2 linked regions of the Variovorax sp. PBL-E5 genome follow. The protein of the gene in region 2 binds, or shares a complex with, the protein of the main gene of each other region. Links are inferred from orthologs where the notes say so. Each region holds a gene or a part of one and is shown on either strand. Other genes may lie near its edges. The genes, in order: dnaN and WDLP6_RS20260.

Region 1 (15,844 bases), 4.2 Mb from region 2 along the record:
GCTGTTCCGCTACGTGCTGCTGCCGCTGCTGGCGCCGGGCATCCTGGCGGCCTCTCTGCTCGTGCTGGTTCGCACCATCGGCATGTTCGAGCTGACCTTCCTCACGGCCGGCCCCGATTCGCAGACGCTGGTGGTCGCGCTCTACTACGCCGTGTTTGCGGCCGGGGTGCGGGCACCGCAGTCGGTCGATGCGATGGCGATCATCTACATGGTCGTCACGCTGGTCTGGCTCCTGATCGCGCTGCAGTTCGTCAATCCGACGCAGTTGGTCAGCCGCGTCAAGGAACATCCGCAAACCGCCTAGCGGCGGTCACCACGCATGAAGATCACACAGGTCGACACCATCCAGTCGGGCGCCTATCCCAACATCCTCTGGGTGCAGATCCACACCGACAGCGGGCTCGTCGGTCTCGGCGAAACCTTTCGCGGCGCACAGGCCGTGCAGGCGCAGATCCACGAACTGACCGCGCCCTACCTGCTGGGCAAGGATGCGCTGGCCATCGAGGCGCACAGTGCACACCTGCTGCGCGGCTATCTCGGCTTCGCCAGCAGCGGCGTCGAGACCCGTGCCGCATCGGCGGTCGACATCGCACTCTGGGACCTGCTCGGGCAGGTGACGCAGCAGCCGCTCTACCAGCTGCTCGGCGGCGCGGTGCGCGAGCGGGTGCCGGTCTACAACACCTGCGCGGGCTACACGTACAACAAGGCGGGCCAGCGTCGGGCGATCACCGACGGCAGCGCCGAGGTCGCGGCCGAAGGTCCTTATGAAGACCAGGTCGCCTTCGTCAAGCGCCCGGCCGCGCTCGCGGAAAGCCTTCTCTCCGAAGGCTACAAGGCGATGAAGATCTGGCCCTTCGATCCCTTCGCGCAGGCCAGCCGCGGGCAGTCGATCTCAGCGCGCGATCTCGACACCGCGCTCTGGCCCTTTCGCGAGATCCGGCGCGCCGTCGGCGACGAAATGGACATCATGGTGGAGTTCCATTCGATGTGGAACCTGCCGACGGCCGTGCGCATCGCCCAGGCGCTGGAAGAGTTCAAGCCGTATTGGGCCGAAGACCCGGTGCAGATGACCAACCTCGACACCATCGCCGAATACCGCTCGCGCACGCGGATACCGGTGTGCGCGAGCGAGACGCTGGCCACGCGCCAGCCCTTCCTGCATCTGCTCAACCACAACGCCGTCGACTACGTGATGCTCGACCTGAGCTGGGTCGGCGGCATTTCGGAAGCCAAGAAGATCGCCGCCATGGCCGAGGCCTTCCACAAGCCCGTGGCACCGCACGACTGCACCGGTCCGGTGGTGCTGGCAGCGTCGCTGCATCTGGCGATGAGCACGCCCAACGTGGTGCTGCAGGAAGTGGTGCGCGCCTACCTCACGGGCTGGTACCGCGAGCTGGTCACGCAACTGCCCGAGGTGCGCGATGGTTTCGCCAAGGTGACGCCCGGCGCCGGGCTCGGCCTCGCGCTCGCGCCCGGGCTGCTGCAGCGGCCGGAGGTGGTCGTGCGCAGCAGCCGGCTCTAGCGGCGCACGTGGCACGCCTGCATGTCTCGCCCGAGATCGTCCTGCGCTGCGACAGGCTGCGGGCGCTGCTGGCGCCCGCGGCCGGCGGCCGCATCACGGCGTTGAGGTCGACCGGGCTGCGTGGCGGGAGTGACATCGACTGGCTGGTGCCGCTGGCCGACGCGGTGCGCGCGGACGGTTTCGAATCGACCGCCTGGCCCAAGGCAGGGTGCTATCCGCTGGTGCCGTTTTCCAACCGCATCCGTGCGGGACGCTTCAGCTGGAACGGGCGCCAGGTCCGGTTGCCGATCCATCCGGGAGAAGCGCATGCGCTGCATGGCGGCAGCCAGCAGATGCCCTGGCAGCTGATCCAGCATGAGGCGAGCAGCGCGACGATGGAATACCGCCACGCGGCAGGCGCTGCGGGATGGCCGTGGGCATTCCGCGCGAGGCAGCACATCGCGCTCGACGAGAACGGCATGACGCTCGGCCTGCGGATCACCAATGACAGCGGCGAGACCATGCCTTGCGGCTGCGGCTTCCATCCCTATGTCCCGGACCGCTTCGGCCATCGCCTGCGTTTCGATGCGCGGACGGTGTGGCCGCCCGATGCCGAATTCCTGGCGACCGCGCCGCGGCCACCGGAAGCCCACGATGACTACGCGATACCGCGTGCCCTGCACAATGGCTCGCTCACGCAGTACTACAGCGGCTGCTCGGGCCCCGTCGAACTGGAAGCCGCGGACGGACACCGCATTCGCATCGAGACCGACGAGGTGCTGTCTCATCGGGTGCTGCATCGTCCCTCGCCCGAGGCCGGGAGCTACTTCTGCGTCGAGCCGGTCTCGCACGTCGCGGACGCGGCCAACCTGATGCAGCAAGGCCGCACCGACACGGGTTGGCATCTTCTGGCGGCCGGCGAAATCTGGGAATGCAGGCTGAGGCTGCGCATCGAGCCTGCCTGAAGCCCGACGCCACGCTGCCGGGTTCATCTATCTTTACGCGCGCTAACGCTGTCCTCACGGCCGCGTTACAGAGCGCCGCCACACTTCGTCTCACCTGCTGCCCCTCGGTGGCAGGCTTCTTCGAAAGGAAGCACTGCCATGATCTCTTCTCGCAAAAACCTCCTCCTCGCCGGCTTGCTGGCGTCCGCCACCTTCTGCTCGGCCGGTGCGTTCGCGCAGGCGCCCTCGGCGCCCGGCGTGCCCGCAGCCGAAACGCAGTCTCATGCCCGGCCTGCGGCGCAGCACGGGCACATGGACCCGGCCCAGCGCATGGAACGCATGCAGGCGCATCGCGCCAAGCGGATGGCCGATCTCAAGCTGGTGCTCCAGATCACGCCCGCCCAGGAAAGCGCCTGGCAAAGCTTCACGGCCGCGCAGCAGCAGCCTGCCCGTCCGGCCGGCGCGGCCCGTTTCGATCGCGCCGAGTTCGCCAAGCTGACGACGCCGCAGCGCCTCGACCGCATCCAGGCGCGCCAGGCCGAACGCAGCGCGATGTTCGCCAAGCGTGCCGAAGCCACGCGCAACTTCTATGCCGCCCTCTCGCCGGTGCAGCAGAAGATCTTCGACGTCGAGGCGATGCACTTCGCCGGCCACGGCCGCGGCGGCCATATGGGCCACATGGGCCATGCCGGCAACGAAGCGCCGGCCCACGACAAGGGTTGAGTCCATGACGCCTGCCGGCGTCACGGAAAAGAAAGGCCCGCAGCGATCAGGCGCTGCGGGCCTTTGACTTTGGAAGTATGAAGAAGGTGGCGCGTTCCTACAGCCGGGCGGCGAGCGGCGGCTTACAACCGAACACCTGATGTCTCTCTCCCCTGCGGCCGTTGCGACAGCCACGCCCACTTCCCTGAAGGTCATGACCGTGAACACCCACAAGGGCTTCACGGCGCTGAACCGCAGGTTCATCCTGCCCGAGCTGCGGGATGCGGTGCGCACCGTGGGCGCCGACGTGGTGTTCCTGCAGGAAGTGCTCGGCACGCATTCGCGCCATTCGCGCAAGGTCGACAACTGGCCCGAGGCGCCGCACTACGAATTCCTGGCCGATACCATGTGGCCGCAGTTCGCCTATGGGCGCAACGCGGTCTATCCGAAGGGTCACCACGGCAATGCAGTGCTGTCGAAATTCCCCATCGTCCATTTCCGCAACCACGACGTGTCGATCACCGGTCCGGAAAAGCGCGGCCTGCTGCATTGCGTGCTGCGCCTGCCCGGGCGGCCGGTCGACGTGCATGTAGTCTGCGTGCACCTGGGGCTGGCCGAAACGCACCGCCAGCAGCAGCTGGAGCTGCTGTGCCACATCGTGCGCGACGAGGTGCCCGACGATGCGCCGCTGGTGGTCGCCGGCGACTTCAACGACTGGCGCGCCCGGGCCCACGAGATCCTTGCCGAGGGCGCCTCGCTGCGCGAGGTGTTCGTGCATGCCAACGGCAGTGCGGCCAAGACCTTTCCGGCGCGCTTTCCGCTGCTCGCGCTGGACCGCATCTATGTGCGCAACGCCGGCGTGCATGCGCCCATCGTGCTGCCGCGCAAGCCCTGGTCGCACCTGTCGGACCACGCGCCGCTGGTGGCGGAGATCGAACTGTGAACGGGCGCCTCCCATGAGCAACAACTGGGTCGCCGGCAACCACCTCGAGTTGCTGGAGAACGGCGAAGCCTTCTATCCGCGCGTGTTCGAGATGATCCGCGCGGCGGAGCGCGAGGTGATCGTCGAGACCTTCATCCTGCTGGAAGACAAGGTCGGCGAACAGTTGCACGCCGCGCTGCGCTCGGCCGCGCTGCGCGGCGTCAAGGTCGACCTCATGATCGACGGCTTCGGTTCGCCCGATCTGTCGCCGGCCTTCATCGAGGGCCTGACCTCGGCCGGCGTCAAAGTGCGCGTCTTCGATCCCGGCTCGCGCCTGTTCGGCCAGCGCCTCAATCTCTTTCGGCGCATGCACCGCAAGCTGGTGGTGATCGATGGCCTGCGCGGCTTCGTGGGCGGCATCAACTTCTCGGCCGATCATCTGATGGATTTCGGGCCCAAGGCCAAGCAGGACTATGCGGTCGAGCTCACCGGCCCGATCGTGTCGGAGATCCATCGCTTCGTGCTGCATGCGATCGCGGTCGGCGGCAAGGGCCCGGGCTGGTTCCGCCGCCGCCTCAAGGCGGCGCGCCACGAAGAGAGCGCGCCCACCGGCACCGCCGACGTGCAGTTCGTGACGCGCGACAACCGCCGCCACACGAACGACATCGAACGCCACTACCGCGCCGCGATCCGCACGGCGCGTCACCGCATCATCATTGCCAACGCCTACTTCTTTCCGGGCTATCGGCTCATCAAGGAGATGCGGCGCGCGGCACGGCGCGGCGTCGACGTGCGGCTGATCCTGCAGGGCGAGCCGGACATGCCGATCGTCAAGGTCGCGGCCAGCATGCTCTATCACCACCTGCTGCATGCCGGCGTGCGCATCTACGAATACTGCGAGCGCCCGCTGCACGGCAAGGTCGCCGTGGTCGACGATCAATGGAGCACCGTCGGTTCGAGCAATCTCGACCCGCTGAGCCTGTCGCTCAATCTCGAATCGAACGTCATTGTGCGGGACAAGGATTTCAACCACGTGCTCGCGGGGCGGCTGAACGAGCTCATGCGCCACAACTGCAAGCAGGTGCAGACATCGGACCTGACGGAATGGAGCGGCTGGCGCCTGGTGCGCAGCTTCTTCATCTTCCACCTGCTGCGCTGGTATCCGCGCTGGGCCAGCTGGCTGCCGCGCCATGCGCCGCGGCTGAAGCCGCTCGAGGCGCCGCCCGAGCCCGGCAGCGGCGCCACGCAGACGGACGCAGCATGAAGAACACCGCGGAACCGGCTCCGCCGGGCCGCCGGTGTTGCCCCCTGCAAGGGGGTTGGCGGCCACACGAAGTGGGCAAGCCTGGGGGTGAGCCCAAAGCTTGGTGGCCCTGGGCCAGGCGCGTTGTCGTGAGCGGCTTCCTGCTCTTCGTCGCCGCGCTGCTCATCTTCCAGGCGCGAGCCATCGAGTGGCGCGAGGTGTTCGATGCGATCGGCGCCTATCCGTCCGCCGTACTGCTGACCGCTGCCACGCTGAGCGCCGCGAGCCACCTGATCTACAGCAGCTTCGATCTGGTCGGGCGCCGCTACACCGGCCACGCGCTGCGCGCGCCGACGGTGATGGGCATCACCTTCGTGAGCTATGCCTTCAATCTCAACCTGGGCACCCTGGTCGGCGCGGTCGGGATGCGGGCGCGGCTGTATTCGCGGCTGGGGCTTGAAGCGGCCACCATCACGCGCGTCGTCGGCACCAGCATGCTGACCAACTGGCTCGGCTACTTCCTGCTGGCGGGCCTGGCTTTCCTCTGCTGGCCGCTCGCGCTGCCCGCGGACTGGCACATCGGCGTCGGCGCGCTGCAGGTGCTCGGCGGGGCACTGGTCGCGGTGGCACTGGGCTATCTCGCGCTGTGCGCCTTCTCGCGCCGGCGCGAGTGGACCGTGGCCGGCCACGAGATCGGCCTGCCCGGCCTGCGCCTCGCGGGCATCCAGCTGGTGATCTCGATCGCCAACTGGGCGGTCATGGGTGCGATCATGGATGTGCTGCTGCAGGACAAGGTCGGCTACCCGACGGCGCTGAGCGTGCTGCTGACCGGCGCCGTCGCCGGCCTGCTGTCGCGCGTGCCGGCCGGACTCGGCGTGCTGGAGGGCGTCTTCGTCGCGCTGCTGGCACCGCCGCTGTCGAACACCACGCTGATCGCCGCCGTGCTGATGTACCGCGCGGTCTACTACTGGGCGCCGCTCGCGGTGGCCACGCTGCTCTACCTCGCGATGGAAGCCAACGCGAGGAAGCTCGCCGCCGCCGCGGCGGCGTAGCGCCATCACCTGCCCGCTGACATGCGACGGCCGCGCACGCCGGTCGAGGCCTCTCTGTTTTCCACCTGACCGCCTACAACATGCGATCGCGCCGCGTCCTAACTTGGCGGCATGTTGCAGCACACCGTCATGCTCGCGAGCGAGACCGACTGGCCCGGCTTTCGCCAGGAAGTTCGCGGGCTGCTCGCCCGTCTGGTGCCGCCTGAAGCGGTGAGCTGGCACACGCCATCGGTGATCGCATCCGATCTATGCACCCGGCCGGCTGCACGCGGCCACGCTGCCGAATCCGCGCGCGGCAGCATGAACCTGGTGGTGCCGCGTTCCTTCGTATCGCTGTGCGAGACCGTCGTCCTTCATGAGGATCCTGCGCGCTTCGCGCTGCTGTACCGACTGCTCTGGCGTCTGGTGCACGAACCCGCCCTCGGCCATGCGCCGCTCGACGCGGAACGGCTGCACGCGCAGCACATGGCGCAGGCCGTGCGGCGCGACATGCACCGGATGAAGGCCTTCGTTCGCTTCTGCACCATCGAGGAGGATGACGACGAGGGCCCCTTGAACGCCGCATGGTTCGAGCCCGTCCACCATGTCGTCGAGGCGGTGTCGCCCTTCTTCGCGCGCCGTTTCATGCACCGACGCTGGGCTCTCTTCACGCCCGAACGCAGCGTACGAGGCCGCGGCGAGGAGATCGAGTTCGGACCCGGCGTCCAGCGCGACCAGGCACCAGCGTCGGATGCCGGCGAGGCCCTGTGGCTCATGCACTACCACAGCGTCTTCGATCCGACCCGGCCGGGGCTCGCCACGCACGCGCGGAGTCCATGACGGAGACGGGCGCCGCTGCGTCTGCCGGTCGATCCTCGCAAGTAGGACGCCACCACCAAATTCATGCTGCAGTGCAGCAATTCGCCGTGCAAAGGCCTATAGTGAGGTCATGTCGCCCAGCCTGTCATCCTCCCCTCGCTTCTTCAACCCGCTCATGCTGTGGGCCGACGTCGGTCTCAAGACCCACGAGATGCTGCTGTCCTCCGGCTCGGTGATCCGGATGCGGACCGAGCGCATCGCACAGGCCGGCCTCACGCCGAGCGCGGCCGATCTGGCGGAGTTCCAGCTGATGGGGCAGGAAAAGCTGGCGGCCGCCACCGAATCCGGCGCGGCGATGGCGAACCAGCTGCACACCACCCAGTTCGCGCTGGTGCAGCGCGCCTTGCAGCAATGGCTGATCGGCGCGGCCGCGCTCCTCGCGCTCATCACCAGTACCGATACCGAGCAGGCCGTCACACATGCCAGGACACTCGGCAGCGCCGCGGCCCGCTCGGCCGCCACGGCCAGTCAGCTGTCCAGCGCCAGCGCACGCATCGTCCAGCGCGGGCTGAAACCCATCCATGCGAAGGCGACATCCAACGCGCGCAGGCTGAGCGCGCAAGCCTGAGACAGCTCGCGCGAGGCCGCGGCCCGCCTCAGACGGCCTGCACCAGGCGCAGCAAGGTGATCTCGGACGGCGCGCCGAAACGCTTGGGCGGTCCCCAGTAGCCGGTGCCGCGGCTGGTGTAGACCCACATCTCGCGCAGCTTGTGCAGACCCGCCGTGAAGGGCTGCTGCAGTGGCACGAACAGGTTCCATGGAAAGAACTGGCCGCCGTGCGTATGGCCCGACAGCTGCAGGTGGAAACCCGCATCGGCCGCGGCCGGGGCGCTGCGCGGCTGGTGCGCCAGCAGCAGCCGCGTGTGCACCAGCGGCGGTGCACCGTACAGCGCGCCCTGCGGGTCGCTCGCATGTGCGGCATCGAAATGCACCGCGGTGTAGTCGGTGACGCCCGCCACCACGAGCGCACTCTCGAGTTCTTCTTCCTCGGTCTGCGCGCCGGTGGTGTTGCGCGTCTGCAGGACCACGTGCTCGTTCATCAGCACGCGCATGCCGAGCCGGCGCAATTCGTCGACCCAGGCATGCGCACCGGCGTAGTACTCATGGTTGCCGGTGACCACGAAGGTGCCGTGCCGGGCGCGCAGGCTCGCGAGCGGCGCCACATGGTCGCGCAGTTCGTGCACCGTGCCGTCGACCAGGTCACCCGTGATCGCGACCATGTCGGCACCCAGGCCGTTGACCGCCTCGACGATGCGCTGGATGTAGCCGCGCTTGATCGTCGGACCGACATGGATGTCGCTCAGCTGCGCGATCGTGAAGCCGCTCAGCGCCCGTGGCAGGTCGCGGATCGGCACGTCGACCCGCACCACGCCGGCCGTGCGCCGGGCGTTGAGAAGGCCGATCAGCGAGATCACGGTCGCCGCAAGCGGCACGGCGACAGCGCTCCATGAGCGCCATGGCTGCCCATCGATCTCCCATCCGCCGATGAGCGTGGCCAGCCAGCCCAGCAGCAGCCCAGCGTCGCGCACGATCGTGAGCACGAACATCGAGGAGAACCAGCCCATGCTCAGGAGCCCGATCCACTTCCAGACATCCGGCATCGGCCGGCGCGCAGAACGCCGGCCGATGAAGGGCAGCGGCATGGTCGCCGCGGACACCACCAGCGCCGCCAGCAGCAGCGGCCAGGCGAGCGTCCACGCCTGCAGCGCGGGCAGCAGCCGCAGTCCGACGTAGACATGCAGCAGAGCGATGAGAAGGGTCAGCGGACGGAGCGGCATCGAGGCCTTGAAAGACGGGCAGAACCCAGACAGCCCATGTGAGAGCGTTCGCCACTCTATTCAAGGTCCGTGCCACGGCGCGGGCGGCATTTTCTTTCCCGCACGCGGCGCAAGGCCAAGGGCCATCCGCTCGGGGTGGACCAAGCATCCGGAAGGATCCTGGTCCGATGGCGGCGTCAGCCGACGCCGCCGGCTGTCACGAATGCGCGCTGGTGGTGTCCGTGCCCGCGGGCCAGACGAAGAGGGTCTTGGCCGGCATCCCTGCTTGGACCTCGACCTCCTGCTTCAGCGTCTGGCCGGCCAGCGTGGCCTCGACCTCGTAGCGGCCCGGATCGAGCCGCGCGACCATGAAGGGGCCGTCCGCGGAGACATGGCTGAGTACCTCGTGGCCGGACGCGTCGCGCACCGTCACCGAGATGCCGGCCGCGAAGTCGCCGCCGTTCTTGTCGTTCCTGTCCTTGACGGCGAATTCGAAAGTCGCCGGCCAGCGCGGCGACACCGTCTTCATCAGCGCGGCCTCGTCGCTGCCGATGCCGCCGCTCATGTATTCGATGCCGTTCGCCATGTGGATCGGCGGGTTGTAGATCGCATGGGCGGCCAACGCACCGAAAAGTGACGCACCGCCAATTGCAAGCGCGGCTGCGGGCCGCCAAAACCGGATCGTGTTCATCGCTGTGTCCTTGCTCGAGTTGGCGTGAAGCGAACTTCACGGCGCCACTATCCCCAGCAAGGCTTAGGCGAACCTGAATTCTGCGGCGCGCTCGTGGGTACCTCGGCGCCGAAACCGCCGCCGAGCCAGCTCAGTCGCCGGTGCGCGCAGCGGCTTGCTGCTCCGTCCGCGGCAACCCCGTCGCGGCAGCGAAGTCGATGTTCGACGGCCAGACGAAGACTGCCTTGGACGACTGGCCATTGAACACCGTCAGCGGCTGCTCCAGCGTCACGCCGGCCAACGTCGCCTCGACTTCGTAGGCACCGGGCTCGAGCCGGGCGAGCATGAAGGGCGCATCGGCCGACGCTTCCATCACCTGCCGGTTCGAATAGCGCTCGCGCACCACCACTTTCACGCCGGCCGGGACATGGCCCGGTTTGGCGCGGCTCACCGAAAACTCGAGGGCTGCCGCCCAGCGCGGCTCGACCGTCTGCATGAACGCTGCCTCGGCGCTGCCGTTTCCGCCGCACATGTATTCGACGCCTTGCGCCACGCGGATCGGCGGATTGGTCAGCGCATGCACCGACGCCATCGCACCGAAGAACGCCAAGGCGGCGACGGGTTGCCAAAACCGGATCGGGTTCATTTCGGTGCTGTCCTTGTCAAGAAAACGGCGTGGGAATCGCCGGGAATTTTCCTTAGCAAGACTCGGGCTCGACATAGCGTTTACGCGGAGGGAGCGTGGACGCGGCGATCGGAGATCGATCGGGCCGGCACTATTTCATGAATACCGAGGTCGTAAGCGCCAACCCGCACCGCGCGCAATCACGATCGAAGACACTCGGCACCGCGATGGGTACCGACGACAACGATCACATGGACGAGCGCCGCACGGTGCTCGCAGAATGGGAACGCGCGTTGCGGCCGAAGCAGGGCCGGCCATGGCTGCTTTCGCTTCTGATCTGGCTTGGTGTACTCGTCGCCGTCTGTCTGGGCGGGCAACGATGGATGGAATCGCGCGAGGCGCAGCGTCTTTTCCCCTCGCAGCAAAACCGCACCGACGCAGGCACATCGCTGAGTTCTCCCACCATCACACCGGCGATGCGCTCATCGGCGCCCTCGCCGATCACGAGCGATGGACCTGGGGCTCGTGTCACGCCGATCACGAAATGCGTCTCGCGCAGCGGCGGTGCAGCCTACTCCGACGGGCCGTGCCCGCAGGGCGCGCAGTCCATCATCATGGCCGTTCGACCGGATCTCAATCTCGCCGACGGCATGAGTCCGCAGGTACGCGAAGCTTCTCTTCGAGACAACCGTTCGGCAGCACTCGCCCAGACACAGCACGAGGAACGCGTGGCGCGCAACGTGGACCGCACTGCATCGGAATGCAGCGAAATCGAAACCAGGATCGGCTGGCTCGATGCACTGGCACGACAACCGCAGCCGGCCTCGGAGCAGGATCGGATCAGGAACGAAAAGAAGCAGGCACGCGATCGGCAGTTCGCGTTGCGGTGTCGCTAGCTTTCGAGATGGCGGCCAGAGGGCCGGCGCTCACACGTCGATATTCGCCGCCCGCAGCGCGTTCTGCTCGATGAACTCCCGCCGCGGCTCGACCTCGTCGCCCATCAGCATCGTGAACACGCGGTCGGCTTCGATCGCGTCGTCGATCTGGACGCGCAGCAGGCGCCGCACCGTGGGGTCCATCGTGGTCTCCCACAATTGCTCGGGGTTCATCTCGCCCAGGCCCTTGTAGCGCTGGCGCGAGGTGGCGTTTTCGGCCTGTCCGATGAGCCAGCGCATCGCCTCGCGGAAGTCGTTGACCTTCTCTTCCTTGGCGCGTTCGCCTTCGCCGCGCTTGACCACGGCACCATCGCCCAGCAAATCGCGGAAGGTCTTGGCCGCCTCGGCCAGCGCCGCATAGTCGGCGCCGTGCACGAAGTCCTGCGTCAGCACGCTGCTCTTGATGTTGCCGTGGTGACGGCGGCTGATGCGCAGCAGCGGCTTGTCGCTGCGGGCGTCGAACTCGCTGGCGACCTCGGCCGGCGCGCCTGTGGTGTTGAGTTCGCGCAGCTTGTTCTGCAGGGCCACCGCGGAGGCTTCGGCACTTGCCGTCGTCTCGAGGTCCAGCGACACGCCGTCGGCGATCGCGCGCAAGGCCGCCGCATCGAGGAACACGCCCAGGCGCGCGATGACGGCCTCGGCCAGCTGATGCTTGCGCGCGAGCTCGGCGAGGGCGTCGCCTTTGAGCGTGGTCGGCTGCGCGCCACCGGTCTCGACGCTGGCATCCTTGAGCGCGACTTTGAGCAGGAAGGCATCGAGCGCCGGGCCGTCCTTGAGGTATTGCTCCTCCTTGCCGACCTTCACCTTGTAGAGCGGCGGCTGTGCGATGTAGATGTGGCCGCGCTCGACCAGTTCGGGCATCTGCCGATAGAAGAAGGTCAGCAGCAGCGTGCGGATGTGCGCGCCGTCGACGTCGGCGTCGGTCATGATGATGATGCGGTGGTAGCGCAGCTTGGCGACATTGAAGTCGTCGGCGCCGCCGCCCGCGCTGGTCGCGCCCGCGCGGCCGATGCCGGTGCCAAGCGCGGTGATCATGGTCAGGATTTCGTTGCTGGTCAGCAGCTTCTCGTAGCGCGCCTTCTCGACGTTGAGGATCTTGCCGCGCAACGGCAGGATGGCCTGGAACTTCCGGTCGCGGCCCTGCTTGGCCGAGCCGCCGGCGGAGTCACCCTCCACCAGGTAGACCTCGCAGAGCGCCGGATCCTTCTCCTGGCAATCGGCCAGCTTGCCGGGCAGGCCCATGCCGTCGAGCACGCCCTTGCGGCGCGTCATCTCGCGCGCCTTGCGGGCGGCTTCGCGCGCGCGCGCCGCATCGACGATCTTGCCGCAGATGATCTTGGCGTCGTTCGGGCGTTCCTGCAGGTAGTCGGAGAGCAGTCGGCCGACGATGTCCTCGACCGGCGCGCGCACCTCGCTTGACACCAGCTTGTCCTTGGTCTGGCTCGAGAACTTGGGCTCCGGCACCTTCACGCTCAGCACGCAGCACAGGCCTTCGCGCATGTCGTCGCCGGTGACCTCGACCTTGGCCTTCTTGGCGAACTCATTCTCTTCGATGTACTTGTTGATGATGCGCGTCATCGCGGCACGCAGGCCGGTCAGGTGGGTGCCGCCATCGCGTTGCGGGATGTTGTTGGTGAAGCACAGCACCTGCTCGTTGTAGCCACTGTTCCACTGCATCGCGACCTCGACGCCGATGTGCGTGCCTGGAATGCCGCCGTAGGTGTCGGCCGGCTTCTCGCCCATCGCGTAGAACACGTTGGGGTGCAGGACGGTCTTGCCCTTGTTGATGAATTCGACGAAGCCCTTGACGCCGCCAGCACCGGAAAAATCATCTTCCTTGCCGGTGCGCTCATCAAGCAGGCGGATGCGCACGCCATTGTTGAGGAAGCTCAACTCGCGCAGGCGTTTGCTGAGGATCTCGTAATGGAAATCTGCGTTTTCCTTGAAGATCTCATCATCGGGCAGGAAGTGCACTTCGGTGCCGCGTTTTTCGGTTTCGCCCGTGATCTTCATTGGCGAGACTTCGACGCCGTTGACGGTCTCGACGATGCGGTTCTGCACGAAGCCCTTACTGAACTCCAGCGTATGCACCTTGCCGTCGCGACGCACGGTGAGCCGCAGCATCTTGCTGAGCGCGTTGACGCAGCTCACACCGACGCCGTGCAGACCGCCCGAGACTTTGTAGCTGTTCTGGTTGAACTTGCCACCTGCATGCAACTCGGTCAGCGCGATCTCGGACGCCGAGCGCTTGGGCTCGTGCTTGTCGTCCATCTTGACGCCGGTCGGAATGCCGCGGCCGTTGTCGGTGACGGACACCGAGTTATCGGTGTGGATGGTAACCACGATGTCGTCGCAATAACCTGCGAGCGCCTCGTCGATCGAGTTGTCGACCACTTCGAACACGAGGTGATGCAGGCCGGTGCCGTCGGAGGTGTCGCCGATGTACATGCCCGGGCGCTTGCGCACCGCCTCCAGGCCCTCGAGGATCGTGATGGCACCTTCACCATAGGAATTGTCCGCGGCCGGTGTCACTTCGATCGGAATCGCGTTGTCGATTTCAGGCGTGTAGACCGGCTCGGTGTGCGGCACTTCCGGCTTGTTTTCTTCACTCATCAGGATCTTTCTCTCAGGGACTCGGCTCACCGGCGTTCTCTCTTCATTTCCAGAAATACCGCGGATCCGGCTCAGCCGGTCCGCCGGTATTACCCCTGCAAGGGGGTGGGCGGCCCCACGAAGTGAGGCAAGCCGGGGTGTGCTAAATCCTCATTGGCATCACAACGTACTTGAACGACGCGTTCTCGGGCACTGTCATCAGCACCGAGCTGTTGGAATCGGCCAGCTCCAGCTTCACCATTTCCTGGCCCATGTTGGCGAGCGCATCGATCAGATAGGTCACGTTGAAGCCGATCTCGATCGCATCGCCGCCGTAGTCGATGTCGAGTTCGTCCTGCGCTTCTTCCTGCTCGGCGTTGTTGGACGCGATGCGCAAGGTACCGGGCTCGATGTTGAGCCGCACGCCCTTGAACTTCTCGCTGGTCAGGATTGCCGTGCGCTGAAGGCTCGCCAGCAACGGCGCGCGGCCCAGCGTCACGCTGTTCTTGTGGTTCTTGGGAATCACGCGGTTGTAGTCGGGGAACTTGCCTTCGACCAGCTTGGTGACGAACTCCATGCCACCGAAGCTGAACTTGGCCTGGTTGTTCGCGAACTGCATTTCGATCGCGCCTTCGGCGTCCGACAGCAGGCGCTGCATCTCGAGCACGGTCTTGCGCGGCAGGATGACTTCCTGGCGCGGCACTTCGACGTCGAGCGTTGCAGAAGCAAAAGCCAGACGATGGCCATCGGTGGCCACGAGGCTCAGCTGCTTGCCTTCGGCGACGAACAGGATGCCGTTGAGGTAGTAACGGATGTCGTGCACTGCCATCGCGAACGAGACCTGGCTGAGCAGGTCCTTGAGCGTCTTCTGCGGCACGCTGAAAACCGGGCCGAAATTGGCCGACTCCTGCACCAGCGGAAAGTCCTCGGCCGGCAGCGACTGCAGCGTGAAGCGGCTCTTGCCGCCCTTGAGCACCAGCTTGTTCGCGCTCGACTCGAGGCTCACGGTCTGGTCGGACGGCATCGTGCGCAGAATGTCGATGAGCTTGCGAGCACCCACGGTGGTCGTGAAGCTGCCTTCATCGCCGCCGAGCTCGGCCTGGGTACGGATCTGGATTTCGAGGTCGCTCGTGGTGAGCTGCAGCTGGCCGCCGGTCTTGCGAATGAGCACGTTGGCCAGGATCGGCAGCGTATGGCGCCGTTCCACGATCCCTGCCACCGACTGCAGCGCTGCGAGGACTTTGTCTTGAGTTGCCTTCAATACGATCATGTCTTACCTCTTCCTTATTTCTTTAATTCAACTTAGTAGTAGTAGATAAGGGACGCTCCCTGCTGTGGACAGGGCGATTTTCCGCTTTCGTGACAGGGAGTTGCTGCAGTCGGCCGGCTGTGCGCAGCCGTGCTTCGGTGCTGTCGTGCCGAGGCGCACAACTTCGGCCTTCACGCCGCGGCTGTGGACAAGGTCCTTCTTGTGCCGGAACTGTCCCCAGAGTTGTCCTTTGACAGGCCGATGCGAATCTGCGATGACAGTCATTCGTCAGCCCTTGAGCGTCTGTTCGAGCACGTGCAACTGCTGGTTGAGTTCGGTGAGCTGCTGGCGCTCGCCCGAGATCTTGCGCACGGCGTGCAGCACGGTGGTGTGGTCGCGGCCGCCGAAGAGCTCGCCGATCTCGGGCAGGCTTTTCTGGGTCAGCTCCTTGGCCAGGTACATGGCGATCTGGCGCGGTCGTGCAATCGAAGCAGGACGCTTCTTCGAGTACATGTCGGCGACCTTGATCTTGTAGTAGTCGGCCACCGTTTTCTGGATGTTCTCGACCGAGATCTGCCGGTTCTGGATCGAGAGCAGGTCGCGCAGCGCTTCGCGCGCGAGCGCGATCGAGATGTCCTTCTGGTTGAAGCGCGAGTACGCAAGGATCTTGCGCAGCGCGCCTTCGAGCTCGCGCACGTTGGAGCGCACGTTCTTCGCCACGAAGAAGGCCACTTCCTCGGGCATCTCGACGCTTTCGACGCGTGCCTTGTTGATCAGGATCGCGACGCGCATCT
Region 2 (11,409 bases):
TATTCTAAGGCGCTTGAGAGAACTCAGGAGAAGGAACTCGGCAAATTGACACCGTAACTTCGGAAGAAGGTGTGCCCTATTAGTGTGAAGTGAACAACGGAGCATGAATGGGTTGCAAAAAATCGGTGGCTGCGACTGTTTATTAAAAACACAGCACTCTGCAAACACGAAAGTGGACGTATAGGGTGTGACGCCTGCCCGGTGCTGGAAGATTAAATGATGGGGTGCAAGCTCTTGATTGAAGTCCCAGTAAACGGCGGCCGTAACTATAACGGTCCTAAGGTAGCGAAATTCCTTGTCGGGTAAGTTCCGACCTGCACGAATGGCGTAACGATGGCCACACTGTCTCCTCCTGAGACTCAGCGAAGTTGAAATGTTTGTGATGATGCAATCTCCCCGCGGAAAGACGGAAAGACCCCATGAACCTTTACTGTAGCTTTGTATTGGACTTTGAACAGATCTGTGTAGGATAGGTGGGAGGCTTTGAAGCAGGGTCGCTAGATCTTGTGGAGCCAACGTTGAAATACCACCCTGGTGTGTTTGAGGTTCTAACCTAGGTCCATTATCTGGATCGGGGACAGTGCATGGTAGGCAGTTTGACTGGGGCGGTCTCCTCCCAAAGCGTAACGGAGGAGTTCGAAGGTACGCTAGTTACGGTCGGACATCGTGACGATAGTGCAATGGCATAAGCGTGCTTAACTGCGAGACTGACAAGTCGAGCAGATGCGAAAGCAGGACATAGTGATCCGGTGGTTCTGTATGGAAGGGCCATCGCTCAACGGATAAAAGGTACTCTGGGGATAACAGGCTGATACCGCCCAAGAGTTCATATCGACGGCGGTGTTTGGCACCTCGATGTCGGCTCATCTCATCCTGGGGCTGTAGCCGGTCCCAAGGGTATGGCTGTTCGCCATTTAAAGAGGTACGTGAGCTGGGTTTAAAACGTCGTGAGACAGTTTGGTCCCTATCTTCCGTGGGCGCTGCAGATTTGAGGAAGCCTGCTCCTAGTACGAGAGGACCGGAGTGGACACACCTCTGGTGTATCGGTTGTCACGCCAGTGGCATTGCCGAGTAGCTAAGTGTGGAAGAGATAACCGCTGAAAGCATCTAAGCGGGAAACTCGTTTCAAGATGAGATCTGCCGGGGCCTCGAGCCCCCTGAAGAGTCGTTCAAGACCAGGACGTTGATAGGTCGGGTGTGGAAGCGCAGTAATGCGTTAAGCTAACCGATACTAATTGCTCGTGCGGCTTGACCCTATAACTTTGATCTCCGATCAAGGTGTTATGCCAAGTTGACGCATTCAAAATACCAAAAGCTGATTCCAAACTCTATGAATTCGTTGTCTTGATCTACCCTCAAGACAGCAACCAGTTATGCCTGATGACCATAGCGAGGTGGTCCCACTCCTTCCCATCCCGAACAGGACAGTGAAACGCCTCAGCGCCGATGATAGTGCGGGTTCCCGTGTGAAAGTAGGTCATCGTCAGGCTCTTACAGCCCCCTGAACCGCCCAACCAATCCCTTGGTTGGGCGTTCTTGTTTGTACGCTAGCAGTTTCGAATGTGCTCGCGATCTGAGTGGCGCATGCGACTTCGTTGAACCTCCCGCCGCGGTACTGACGGAAATTCTAGCAATCACCTGCCTTCGGCCGGGCGCATCCGGCACCCGAACGCGAGCGCGTCAGAAGAGCGATGCCGTCCTCGCTGCCGGCTCTTCGGCACGGAGCGCCCGCTGGCCGCTCATTACCGAGGCAGTGCCTGCGCGAGCATCGGCACTGTCAGCCTTCACCAGTGCGCCGACCCGTACGCCCAACAGACGCAGCGAGCGCGCGAGCGGCACGCGTTTGAGGCACTGGCCGGCCGTATGGCGGATCTCCTTTCCATCGGCCGTGAAGCGATCGATGGTCTGATCGCGCGTTGCGATCTTGAAGTCGTCGTAGCGCAGCTTGATGCCGATGGTCTTGCCGACATAGCCCTTGCGCTGGAGGTCTTCGGCGAGTTTCTCGCACAGGTGCGTGAAGATCGCGCCGAGCTCCGCGCGGTCACGTGTCGCATGCAGATCGCGATCGAATGTCGTCTCGCGGCTCATCGAGATCGGTTCGCTCTCTGTCACCACGGGACGGTCATCACGGCCCCACGCCACCTCGTGCATCCAGGCGCCCGTGGCCTTGCCGAAGGTCGCGATCAGCCAGTCGCGCTCCCTGGACGCCAGTTCGCCGATGGTCCGGATCTCGTGGCGCTGAAGCTTCTCGTCGGCCTTGGGGCCGATGCCATTCACCTTGCGGCATGGCAGCGGCCAGATCCGTGTCTGCAGGTCGCTCTCGAACACGATCGAGATGCCGTTGGGCTTGTCGAACTCGCTCGCCAGCTTGGCCAGCAGCTTGTTGGGCGCCACGCCGATCGAGCAACTCAATCCCGTGGCCTCGAAGATCGATTTCTGGATCAACCGTGCCAGCACACGCCCGCCCTCGCGCTGGCCGCCTGGAACCTCGGTGAAATCGATGTAGACCTCGTCGACACCGCGATCCTCCATTACCGGCGCGATCTCCGTGATGATCTGTTTGAACTGCCGCGAATAGCGCCGGTATTCATCGAAGTCCACCGGTAGAACGAGTGCCTGCGGACACAACTTGGCAGCCTTCATCATTCCCATCGCAGAGCCGACGCCGAACTGCCGGGCCGGGTAGGTCGCCGTGGTGATCACGCCGCGTCCGACATAGTCCTTGAGCAGCGGAAAAGTCTCGACCGGAATGTCGGCCAGCGTCCCGCCCTCGGGCAGGTTGCGCAGCGCTTCATCGACCCTGCGGCGGCTGCCCCCGATCACGACCGGCAAGCCCTTGAGCTGCGGGTAGCGCAGCAACTCCACCGACGCATAGAAGGCGTCCATGTCGAGATGCGCGATGCGGCGAATCGGTGCGGTCGTCACATCCGCCATTGTCGTCGGAGCCTCCGATCTTCGCTTCGACGGGCGCCGTTCGACTCGCGCGGCCATGTCGCCTGAACATGATCCAGGTCAGGGTTGCGCGGAGCGGGCTGCCGGTGCCATCATGCGGCGGATGCAAACCGTCGCTTCCATGCTCTGGCGCCGGCTCGGAACGCCGGGCCATGACGTCTGTCGCCTCGAGCGTGCCGGCGAACACTGGCAGATCGACGGCGCCGCCGTGTTCCGCGGCGAAGACGGCCGCGCCGCGCAGCTGCACTACCGGGTGCGCTGCGACCGGGCCTGGCACACGCAATGGGGCACCGTGCGCGGCTGGCTTGGCGGCGAGGCGATCGACCTCTCCATCGTGCACGACGCCCATGGCGGATGGAAGCTCAACGACACGCCCGTGCCGGAACTCGGCCACTGCGTGGATCTCGACATGGGCTTCACCCCGGCCACCAACCTGCTGCAGCTGCGCCGCCTGCACCTTGCGCCCGGCGAGGCTTCCGACGCGCCGGTCGCATGGATCGATCTGGACAACGGCAGCCTGGCCGAGCTGCACCAGCGCTACGAGCGGCGCAGCGAAAGCGGCTACTGGTACACCGCGCCGCGCTTCGACTACGCGGCGATGCTCGAGGTCACGGGCGACGGTTTCGTGCGCAGCTATCCGAAGCTCTGGGAAGCCGAGACCTGATCCGGTCGCCGCAGCGCGAGCCCGCAAGCCACGGGCCCTTGCCCGCCTCAATGATCGTGATGCAGGTAGCTCGCCTGCCGAGGCAGCCGCAAGCTCACCAGGAAGGCAATCACCATCATGCCGGTGACGTACCAGTAGAACGCCGATTCGTGGCCCATCGACTTCAGGCCCAGCGCCACGTACTCGGCCGAGCCACCGAAGATCGCATTCGCCACCGCATAGGCGAGCCCGACGCCGAGCGCGCGCACTTCGGCCGGAAACATTTCGGCTTTCACGATGCCGCTGATCGAGGTGTAGAAGCTCACGATCGCCAGCGCCACGACGATCAGAGCGCACGCGACCACCGGGCTCTTCACGCCTTGCAGCACGGTCAGGATCGGCACCGTCGCGATCGCGCCCAGCGCGCCGAACAGCATCATGTTGGTACGCCGTCCGATGCGGTCCGACAGCGCGCCGAACAGCGGCTGCATGCACATGTAGACGAACAGCGCGAAGGTCATCACATAGCTGGCGGTCTTGATCGGAATGCCGACCGTGTTCACCAGGTACTTCTGCATGTAGGTCGTGAAGGTGTAGAAGATCAGCGAGCCGCCCGCCGTGTAGCCCAGCACCGTGAAGAACGCTGCCTTGTGATGGCGAAACAGGCCGGCCAGGCTGCCGGCCTCCTTGTTGGCGCGCGCCTCGGCGCTCTGGGTTTCGTGCAGCGTGCGGCGCAGGAAGAGCGCCACCACGGCCGCGACCGCGCCGACCACGAAGGGAATGCGCCAGCCCCAGGCCTTGAGCTCGGCCTCGCTGAGCAACTGCTCGAGCACCACGATGACCAGCACCGCGAGCAATTGGCCGCCGATCAGCGTGACGTACTGGAACGATGAGAAGAAGCCGCGCTGCCCGCGCAGCGCGATCTCGCTCATGTAGGTGGCCGTGGTGCCGTATTCGCCGCCCACCGAAAGCCCCTGGACCAGCCGCGCGACGAGCAGCAGGAACGGCGCCAGCGCGCCGACGGCCGCATAGGTCGGCAGGCATGCGATCGCGAGCGAGCCGGCGCACATCATCGTGACCGAGATCAGCATCGAGATGCGGCGCCCGTAGCGATCGGCGATGCGACCGAACAGCCAGCCGCCGATCGGCCGCATCAGGAAGCCGGCCGCGAACACGCCGGCCGTGTTGAGCAACTGCGCCGTCGGATCGGACTTGGGAAAGAAGGAGGGCGCGAAATAGAGCGCGCTGAAGGCGTAGACGTAGAAGTCGAACCACTCGACCAGGTTGCCCGAAGACGCCGCCATGATCGCGAAGATGCGGTGCCGTTTCTCCTCGGCGGTATAGGCTCGATGGACAGGCATGGAGCCGGCCGGAACCGAACCGGCGGCGGGCGTGATGGTGCTCATGCGATCGCCTCTCTACATGTTGTGGTGGCGACGGCATCGTGCGCCACCGGCGGCGCACGCGCTGTCAGTCAGCGCCGCATATCCTTCTCCATCAGAAGGTGCCCGGCAGCAGAATGCTCGAATCGACCTCGTCGATCTGCGTGCGACCGCAAAAGGCCATCGTGAGGTCGAGCTCGCGCTGGATGATCTGCAGCGCGCGCGTCACGCCGGCCTCGCCGTAGGCACCCAGGCCATAGAGAAAACTGCGGCCGATCATCGTGCCGCGGGCACCCAGCGCACGTGCCTTCAGCACATCCTGGCCGCTGCGCACGCCACTGTCCATCCAGACCTCGATCTCGGTGCCGACCGCTTCGGCAATGGCCGGCAGCGCCTCGATCGACGAGGGTGCGCCATCGAGCTGGCGGCCGCCGTGGTTCGAGACGATCAGCGCATCGGCGCCGCTGGCCGCCGCGAGGCGCGCGTCTTCGACATCGAGGATGCCCTTCAGGATCAGCTTGCCGCCCCACAGTTTCTTGATCCATTCCACGTCGGCCCAGTTCAGCGTGGGGTCGAACTGCTCGGCCGTCCACGAGGACAGCGAGGACAGGTCCTTCACGCCCTTCGCGTGGCCCGCGATGTTGCCGAAGGTGCGGCGCTTGGTGCCCAGCATCCCCATGCACCACCGCGGCTTGGTGGCGAGGTCGATGAGGTTCCTGAGCGTAGGCTTGGGCGGCGCGGTGAGGCCGTTCTTGATGTCCTTGTGCCGCTGGCCGAGGATCTGCAGGTCGAGCGTGAGCTGCAGCGCCGACACGTTGGCCGCGCGCGCTCGCTCGATCAGGCGCTCGATGAAGTCGCGGTCCTTCATGACATAGAGCTGGAACCAGAACGGATGGCGGTCGGTGTTCTCGGCGATGTCCTCCAGCGAGCAGATGCTCATGGTCGACAGCGTGAACGGAATGCCGAAGGCCTTGGCCGCACGCGCGCCGAGGATCTCGCCGTCGGCATGCTGCATGCCGGTCAGGCCCGTCGGCGCGATCGCCACCGGCATCGTGACCTCCTCGCCGACCATGGTGCTGCGGGTCGAGCGCCCGTCCATGTTCACGGCCACGCGCTGGCGCAGCTTGATCTTCTGGAAGTCGCTTTCGTTGGCACGGTAGGTGCCCTCGGTCCAGGCGCCGGAATCGGCATAGTCGTAGAACATCCGCGGTACGCGCCGCTGGGCGACCACGCGCAGGTCTTCGATGCAAGTCATTTTCGAGAGGTCGGGCACTCGGGGATCTCCTGGGTCGTTCGCTGATTGCGCAAGCCCGCATTATCCGCAGCGTGAACAACAAAAGTTCACAAGCGCAGAATTCGCCTTTCATCCACGCGAAGAGGAAGAATGCAATGAGGTTCCTGGTTGTAGGCGCCGGTGCGCTGGGCGGGTATTTCGGTGGGCGGCTGCTGGAGGCCGGCGAAGACCTGAGCTTTCTCTTGCGGCCGCGGCGTGCGGCGCAGATCGCGCAGACCGGCCTCGTGGTCCGCAGTCTGTTCGGCGATCTCCACATTCCGTCGCCGCCCCACGTGCTCGCGAACGGCATCGGCGCGCCCTTCGACGTGGTCATCGTCGGCTGCAAGGCCTATGACCTGGCGGACACGATGGCCTCCTTCGCGCCCGCCGTCGGGCCGCAGACCGCCATCCTGCCGCTGCTCAACGGCATGCGGCATCTGGACGAACTGGCACAGCGCTTCGGCCGCGAGCGTGTGCTCGGCGGCCTGTGTCTGATCTCGGCCGTGCTCGACCCGCAGGGCACGGTGCTTCATCTGAACGACACGCATGGCCTGACCTACGGCGAACTCGACGGCTCGCGCTCCGCCCGCGTGCAGGCGCTGGAGGCGGCCTTCTCGAAAGCCAAATTCGAGGCGCGCGCCTCCGGCGAGATGCTGCAGGAGATGTGGGAGAAGTGGATCTTCATCGCCTCGGTGGCCGGCATCACCTGCCTGATGCGCGCGACCATCGGCGACATCGAGCAGGGCGGCGGCGCCGGCATCGCGAGCGGCCTGCTCGACGAATGCGCGGCGATCGCGGCCCACAACGGCTTTGCACCGCGTGCCGCGATGATCGCGCGCGCACGCGGCATGCTGACCGCGGCCGGCTCGCCGATCACGGCGTCGATGTTCAAGGACATCCAGCGCGGCGCGCAGATCGAGGGCGAGCACATCATCGGCGACCTGCTGCGGCGAGCGCCGAACGACGGCCGCGATGCGCACCTGCTGCGTGTCGTCCATGCGCATCTCAAGGCCTACGAAGCAGGGCGAGCGCGGACCGCCGAAGCGGCAGCTTGAGTCGCGACCATCGCGCGGCGCACGCCTACTGCGCCGAGATGTGCTGCTCGTGAATCACCTTGCCCCAGCGCGCCGATTCCTGCGCGAGACTGGTGGCGAGCGCGGCCGCTGGCAGGAAGTCCGGCACCGCGCCCTGCACCGCGGCAGCCTGCGCCATGTCGGGCGCGGTCATCACGCTGCGGACCGCCTCGCCGAGCCGGTCCACGATCGCGGCCGGCGTGCCGGCCGGTGCCAGCAGGAACAGGCGCGGCGCCACGTCGATGCCGGGCACGGCCGTCGACAGGGCCGCGACGCTTTCCGCGCCGGGCAGCCTGTCGTTGCTCATGATGGCCAGCGCGCGCAGGTTGCCGGCCCTGGCCTGCGCCATGCCGGCGGTTGCGCTCACCACGCCGAGCGGCACCTGTCCGCTGATCACGTCGGGCACGATCTGCGCCGCGCCGCGGTACGGGATGTGAAGCGCGAAAGTGCCGGTCTGGCCCTTCATCATCTCGAAGCCCAAATGCTGCACCGTGCCGACGCCGGAGGTCGCGAACGCGTAGACGCCCGGCCTGGCCTGCAGCGCGGCCACCAGCTCGCGCGGCGTCTTCGCCGGGAAATCGTTGTTGGCGACGATCAGCAGCGGTGACTTGAACACGCCCGCGATCGGCGTGAAGCTCTTGATCGGATCGAAGGCCAGCTTCGGCTGCATGTACTTCGCGATCAAGGTCGAGCTGTCGCCCAGCAGCAGCGTGTAGCCGTCGGGCGCTGCCTTGGCCACCACATCGCCTGCGATCACGCCGGCCGCGCCGGCCCGGTTCTCCACCACCACCTGCTGGCCCAGCAGCGCCGACAGGCGCGGTGCGAGCAGGCGCGCCACCGCGTCGACCCCGCCGCCGGCGGAGTAGCCGACCAAGAGGCGGATCGGCCGCTCGGGATAGGTCTGTGCGTGGGCCAGCGTGGCGCCTGCGGCGAGCAGGGCAGCGCCGAATGCCAGCGCGGTGCGCCGTGAGGTGAATGCGTTCATTTGTCTTGTCTCCGGAAATCGTTCGAGGGTCGCTGCGCGCATCAGGCCTTGCCGACGCCGTGCGAGCCGGGCCGCTTCGCGAGTTCCGCCACGCGCTCGCGGTTGGGCGCGAAGCCGAGCCCCGGCAGTTCGGGCAGCGCGAGCACGCCGTTCGACGGCACCGGCAGATCGTCGAACACCAGCTTGCAGCAATCGACCGCCACCGAGTGGTACTCGACCAGCGAGCCGTTGGCCAGGCCCGCATGCAGGTGCATGTTGTGATGCGGCCAGGCGCCGCCGTTGGCGAAGCGGGTGTTGAAGGCCGCGGCCATGCCGGCGATGCGCATGCATTGCGTGAAGCCGCCGGTGATGCAGGCGTTGGGCTGCACCACGTCGACCGCCTGCGCCACCAGCATGTCGCGAAAGCGGCTGGCCAGGCCTTCGTTCTGTCCGGCGGCCAGCGGGATCGAGGTCTTCTGGCGCAGCTTCACGAGATTGGGGATGTCGTTCTGCGACACCGGCTCCTCGAAGAAGCTGATGCCGAAGTCCTCGATGCGCCGCGCCAGCGAAAGCGCGTGGAAGTAGTCGAGGCTGCAGTTGGCATCGATGTAGATCTCCACCTCGGGCCCGACCGCCTCGCGCACCGCGCGCACGCGCTGCATGTCCTCGGCGATCAGCGCATCGAGCGGGCGCGGCTCGTCGCGCCGCTGCAGGCCATGGTGGCCGACCGTCATCTTCAGGCGCGTGAAGCCGCGCTCGACCCAGCTGCGCGCCGCGGCGGCGAGCTCGTCGCGGTCGAAGAAGGCGAAGCCGAAGGTCGCGTACACCGGCACCTCGGCGCGCGCGCCGCCGAACAGGCGCCAGCACGGCTGGCCCAGCGCCTTGCCCTTCAGGTCCCACAGCGCGAGGTCGATGGCCGCCATCGCATGGCTCGCATAGCCGGACTGCCCGCGCGGCGCGAGCAGCCAGTAGAGCCGTTCCCAGACCTGCTCGTGCCGCATCGGGTCCATGCCGACCAGCGCGTGCGCCGCGATCTCGTTGACCACCGAGGCGATCACCTCCTCTTCGGTGATGGCGGTCATGCCGGTGCCGACCAGGCCGTCGTCGGTCTCGATGTCGACCAGGCACAGCGACAGGGAGGTGGTCTTGCTGCGACCCGACACCTCGACCGATATCGGCAGGTGCAGCGGCGTGGCGGTGACGCGGGCGATCTTCATGCGAATGTCTCCAGGTTCGCGCGCAGTCTAGGGAGCACCCGTGGCCGCCCACAAGCACGCGCGCCGAACGCCGCTTTCGCCAATGGCGAAATCAAGGGTTTGCCCGCAGTGGATGCTCAGCGCGTGAGCAACTCGACCAGCGTGCGCGTGGCCGGCGCCGGCGGTGTCCCGCTGCGCAGCGCGATGCGGTGCGTGCGCGCGGCCCAGGCATCGCTCAGGCGCACCGCGCGCAACGGCAAGCTCGCCAGCTGCGGCGCCACCGCTTCCAGCGGCAGCACCGCCACGCCCAGGTTGCCGGCCACCATGCGGCAGACCGTGTCGAAGCTGCGCATCTGCATGCGGATCTTCAGCAGCTTGCCGAAGACCGAGGCCGAGGCCACCAGCCGGCTCGACAGCGCGGTGCCGTTCGAGAGCGCGATGAAGTTCTCGTCCAGCGCATCCTCGAAGGCGATGGTGCTCGCACCGGCCAGCGCGTGGACGGCGGGCACCACCAGCACCAGCGTGTCGGTGAAGCAGTCGCGCAGCGTGATGCCGTGCGGCGCATGCGCCATGTCCACGATGCCGAGGTCGGCGCGGCCGTCGAGCAGCAGCATCGGGATGTCGAGGCTGCCGTGCTCTTCGACGTCGATGCGGATCAGCGGATGCTCGCGCGCCATCTGCTCGAGCCGGGTGGGCAGCAGTTCCAGCATTGCCGAGGTGTTGGCGACCAGCCGCACGTGGCCCTGCAGGCCCTTGGCATAGTCGTGCAGATCGACCGAGAGACGGTCGGAATCGGCGAGCAGTTCGCGCCCGCGCCGCACCAGCATCTGGCCGGCCGGCGTGAGGCGGACGCCGCGCGAGGAGCGCTCGAACACGCGCAGGCCGAGCGCGTCTTCGAGCGCCGTCACGCGCGCGCTGGCCGCGGCCACGGCGAGCTGCAGCCGATCGCTCGCCGCGCTGAGCGAGCCGAGCTCGGCCGCCGCGACGATCACGCGCAGCGTCGTGAGATCAAGCGGCGCGTTCAAGAGCCCGTTCGGCTGCGAAGAGCTGTCCGTGCCCGGGCGACGAGGCATCGAGTCCGGCGGCCCTCATCAGGTCCCAGAAGCCGGCCGGCGAGCTCGACGTGACCGGTAGCCCGAGCCTGTCTTCGAGCGGTACGTGCAGGTCCAGCGTCAGCAGCCCGCCGCAGGAAATCAGCAGGCCCTGCGCCGAAGGGTCGGCCGCGACCGTGCGTTCGGCCAGCGCCATCAGCGTTTCGGCTGGCACCTGGCCCACGGCATCGACGTCGGTGATCGACAGGCCCTCGATGTGCGTGACCGTGATGCCGCGGCTCGCGAGATAGGCGACCAGCCGGTGGTTGAGCGTGTCAATGTACGCCGTGGCGACCGCCACGCGCTCGATGCCCAGCCAGTGCAGGCTGGCGATGATCGCATGGCTCATCGTCGTGCAGGGCAGGCCGGTGGCCTCGTGCATGCGGTCGCGCAATGCATCGGTGAAGTCGGCGCCGCGGTAGAAACTCAGCGAGGTGCCCATCAGCGAGATGGCCTGCGCGCCGGCATCGCGCAGTTCCACCCCGCACTGCAGGATGCGGTCGACCACGGTGTCGAATCCCTCGGGCGAGATGGCCGGCAAGGCCAGGCCGCGGGCGATGAAGCGGACATCGCGGCCCGCGTAGAGCGCCCGCCCGTCGATGGGGACGCGTCCGGCCGCAGGGGGCACGATCAGGCCGAGGGTGGGGGTCTTCATGGTCCGTGTCGGCGCAAGCCTTGGTTCTTCCAGCGCGGGATTGTGCGGCAATCCGCAGCGCGCGTCAGCGTTTGGTGCTTTTCACGACGCCGGCGCCGCGCACTTCGAGCCGCACCCGATCGGCCACCTGGCCGTCGGCATCGAGCAGTTCCACGACATGCCGGCCCGGCCAGGGCAGCC

Evidence for each region.
Region 1: the proteins of WDLP6_RS20260 (region 2) and dnaN are in contact, whole or in part, in a solved structure (PDB 1OK7), measured with the Escherichia coli proteins. The link is inferred for Variovorax sp. PBL-E5 from one-to-one orthologs.

The regions. Positions count from the first base shown.
Region 1 is NZ_LR594671.1:875-16,718, reverse strand. What follows is about bases 13,019-15,844. They hold dnaN (DNA polymerase III subunit beta), read right to left. Parts: upstream 15,072-15,844; coding sequence 13,965-15,071; downstream 13,019-13,964. Other genes in these bases: gyrB (DNA topoisomerase (ATP-hydrolyzing) subunit B), read right to left, coding at 13,019-13,825. In the rest of the region: WDLP6_RS00080 (ABC transporter permease), read left to right, coding at 1-304; WDLP6_RS00075 (mandelate racemase/muconate lactonizing enzyme family protein), read left to right, coding at 320-1,522; WDLP6_RS00070 (aldose epimerase family protein), read left to right, coding at 1,531-2,466; WDLP6_RS00065 (Spy/CpxP family protein refolding chaperone), read left to right, coding at 2,605-3,168; WDLP6_RS00060 (endonuclease/exonuclease/phosphatase family protein), read left to right, coding at 3,308-4,090; cardiolipin synthase ClsB, read left to right, coding at 4,104-5,333; WDLP6_RS00050 (lysylphosphatidylglycerol synthase transmembrane domain-containing protein), read left to right, coding at 5,462-6,364; WDLP6_RS00045 (TIGR03915 family putative DNA repair protein), read left to right, coding at 6,476-7,183; WDLP6_RS00040 (polyhydroxyalkanoate granule-associated phasin), read left to right, coding at 7,293-7,790; WDLP6_RS00035 (metallophosphoesterase), read right to left, coding at 7,819-9,000; WDLP6_RS00030 (carboxypeptidase-like regulatory domain-containing protein), read right to left, coding at 9,197-9,670; WDLP6_RS00025 (hypothetical protein), read right to left, coding at 9,801-10,295; WDLP6_RS00020 (hypothetical protein), read left to right, coding at 10,391-11,170; more of gyrB, read right to left, coding at 11,201-13,018. UniProt on the Escherichia coli protein: Confers DNA tethering and processivity to DNA polymerases and other proteins. Acts as a clamp, forming a ring around DNA (a reaction catalyzed by the clamp-loading complex) which diffuses in an ATP-independent manner freely and bidirectionally along dsDNA.
Region 2 is NZ_LR594671.1:4,164,482-4,175,890, reverse strand. What follows is about bases 808-3,774. They hold WDLP6_RS20260 (Y-family DNA polymerase), read right to left. Parts: upstream 2,935-3,774; coding sequence 1,681-2,934; downstream 808-1,680. Other genes in these bases: WDLP6_RS20250 (MFS family transporter), read right to left, coding at 3,664-3,774; WDLP6_RS20255 (putative glycolipid-binding domain-containing protein), read left to right, coding at 3,047-3,616. Also shown: more of WDLP6_RS20250, read right to left, coding at 3,775-4,956; WDLP6_RS20245 (alpha-hydroxy acid oxidase), read right to left, coding at 5,093-6,250; panE (2-dehydropantoate 2-reductase), read left to right, coding at 6,367-7,305; WDLP6_RS20235 (tripartite tricarboxylate transporter substrate-binding protein), read right to left, coding at 7,331-8,308; WDLP6_RS20230 (mandelate racemase/muconate lactonizing enzyme family protein), read right to left, coding at 8,350-9,504; WDLP6_RS20225 (LysR substrate-binding domain-containing protein), read right to left, coding at 9,621-10,508; WDLP6_RS20220 (arylmalonate decarboxylase), read right to left, coding at 10,492-11,229; pbpC (penicillin-binding protein 1C), read right to left, coding at 11,294-11,409. UniProt on the Escherichia coli protein: Poorly processive, error-prone DNA polymerase involved in translesion repair and untargeted mutagenesis. Copies undamaged DNA at stalled replication forks, which arise in vivo from mismatched or misaligned primer ends.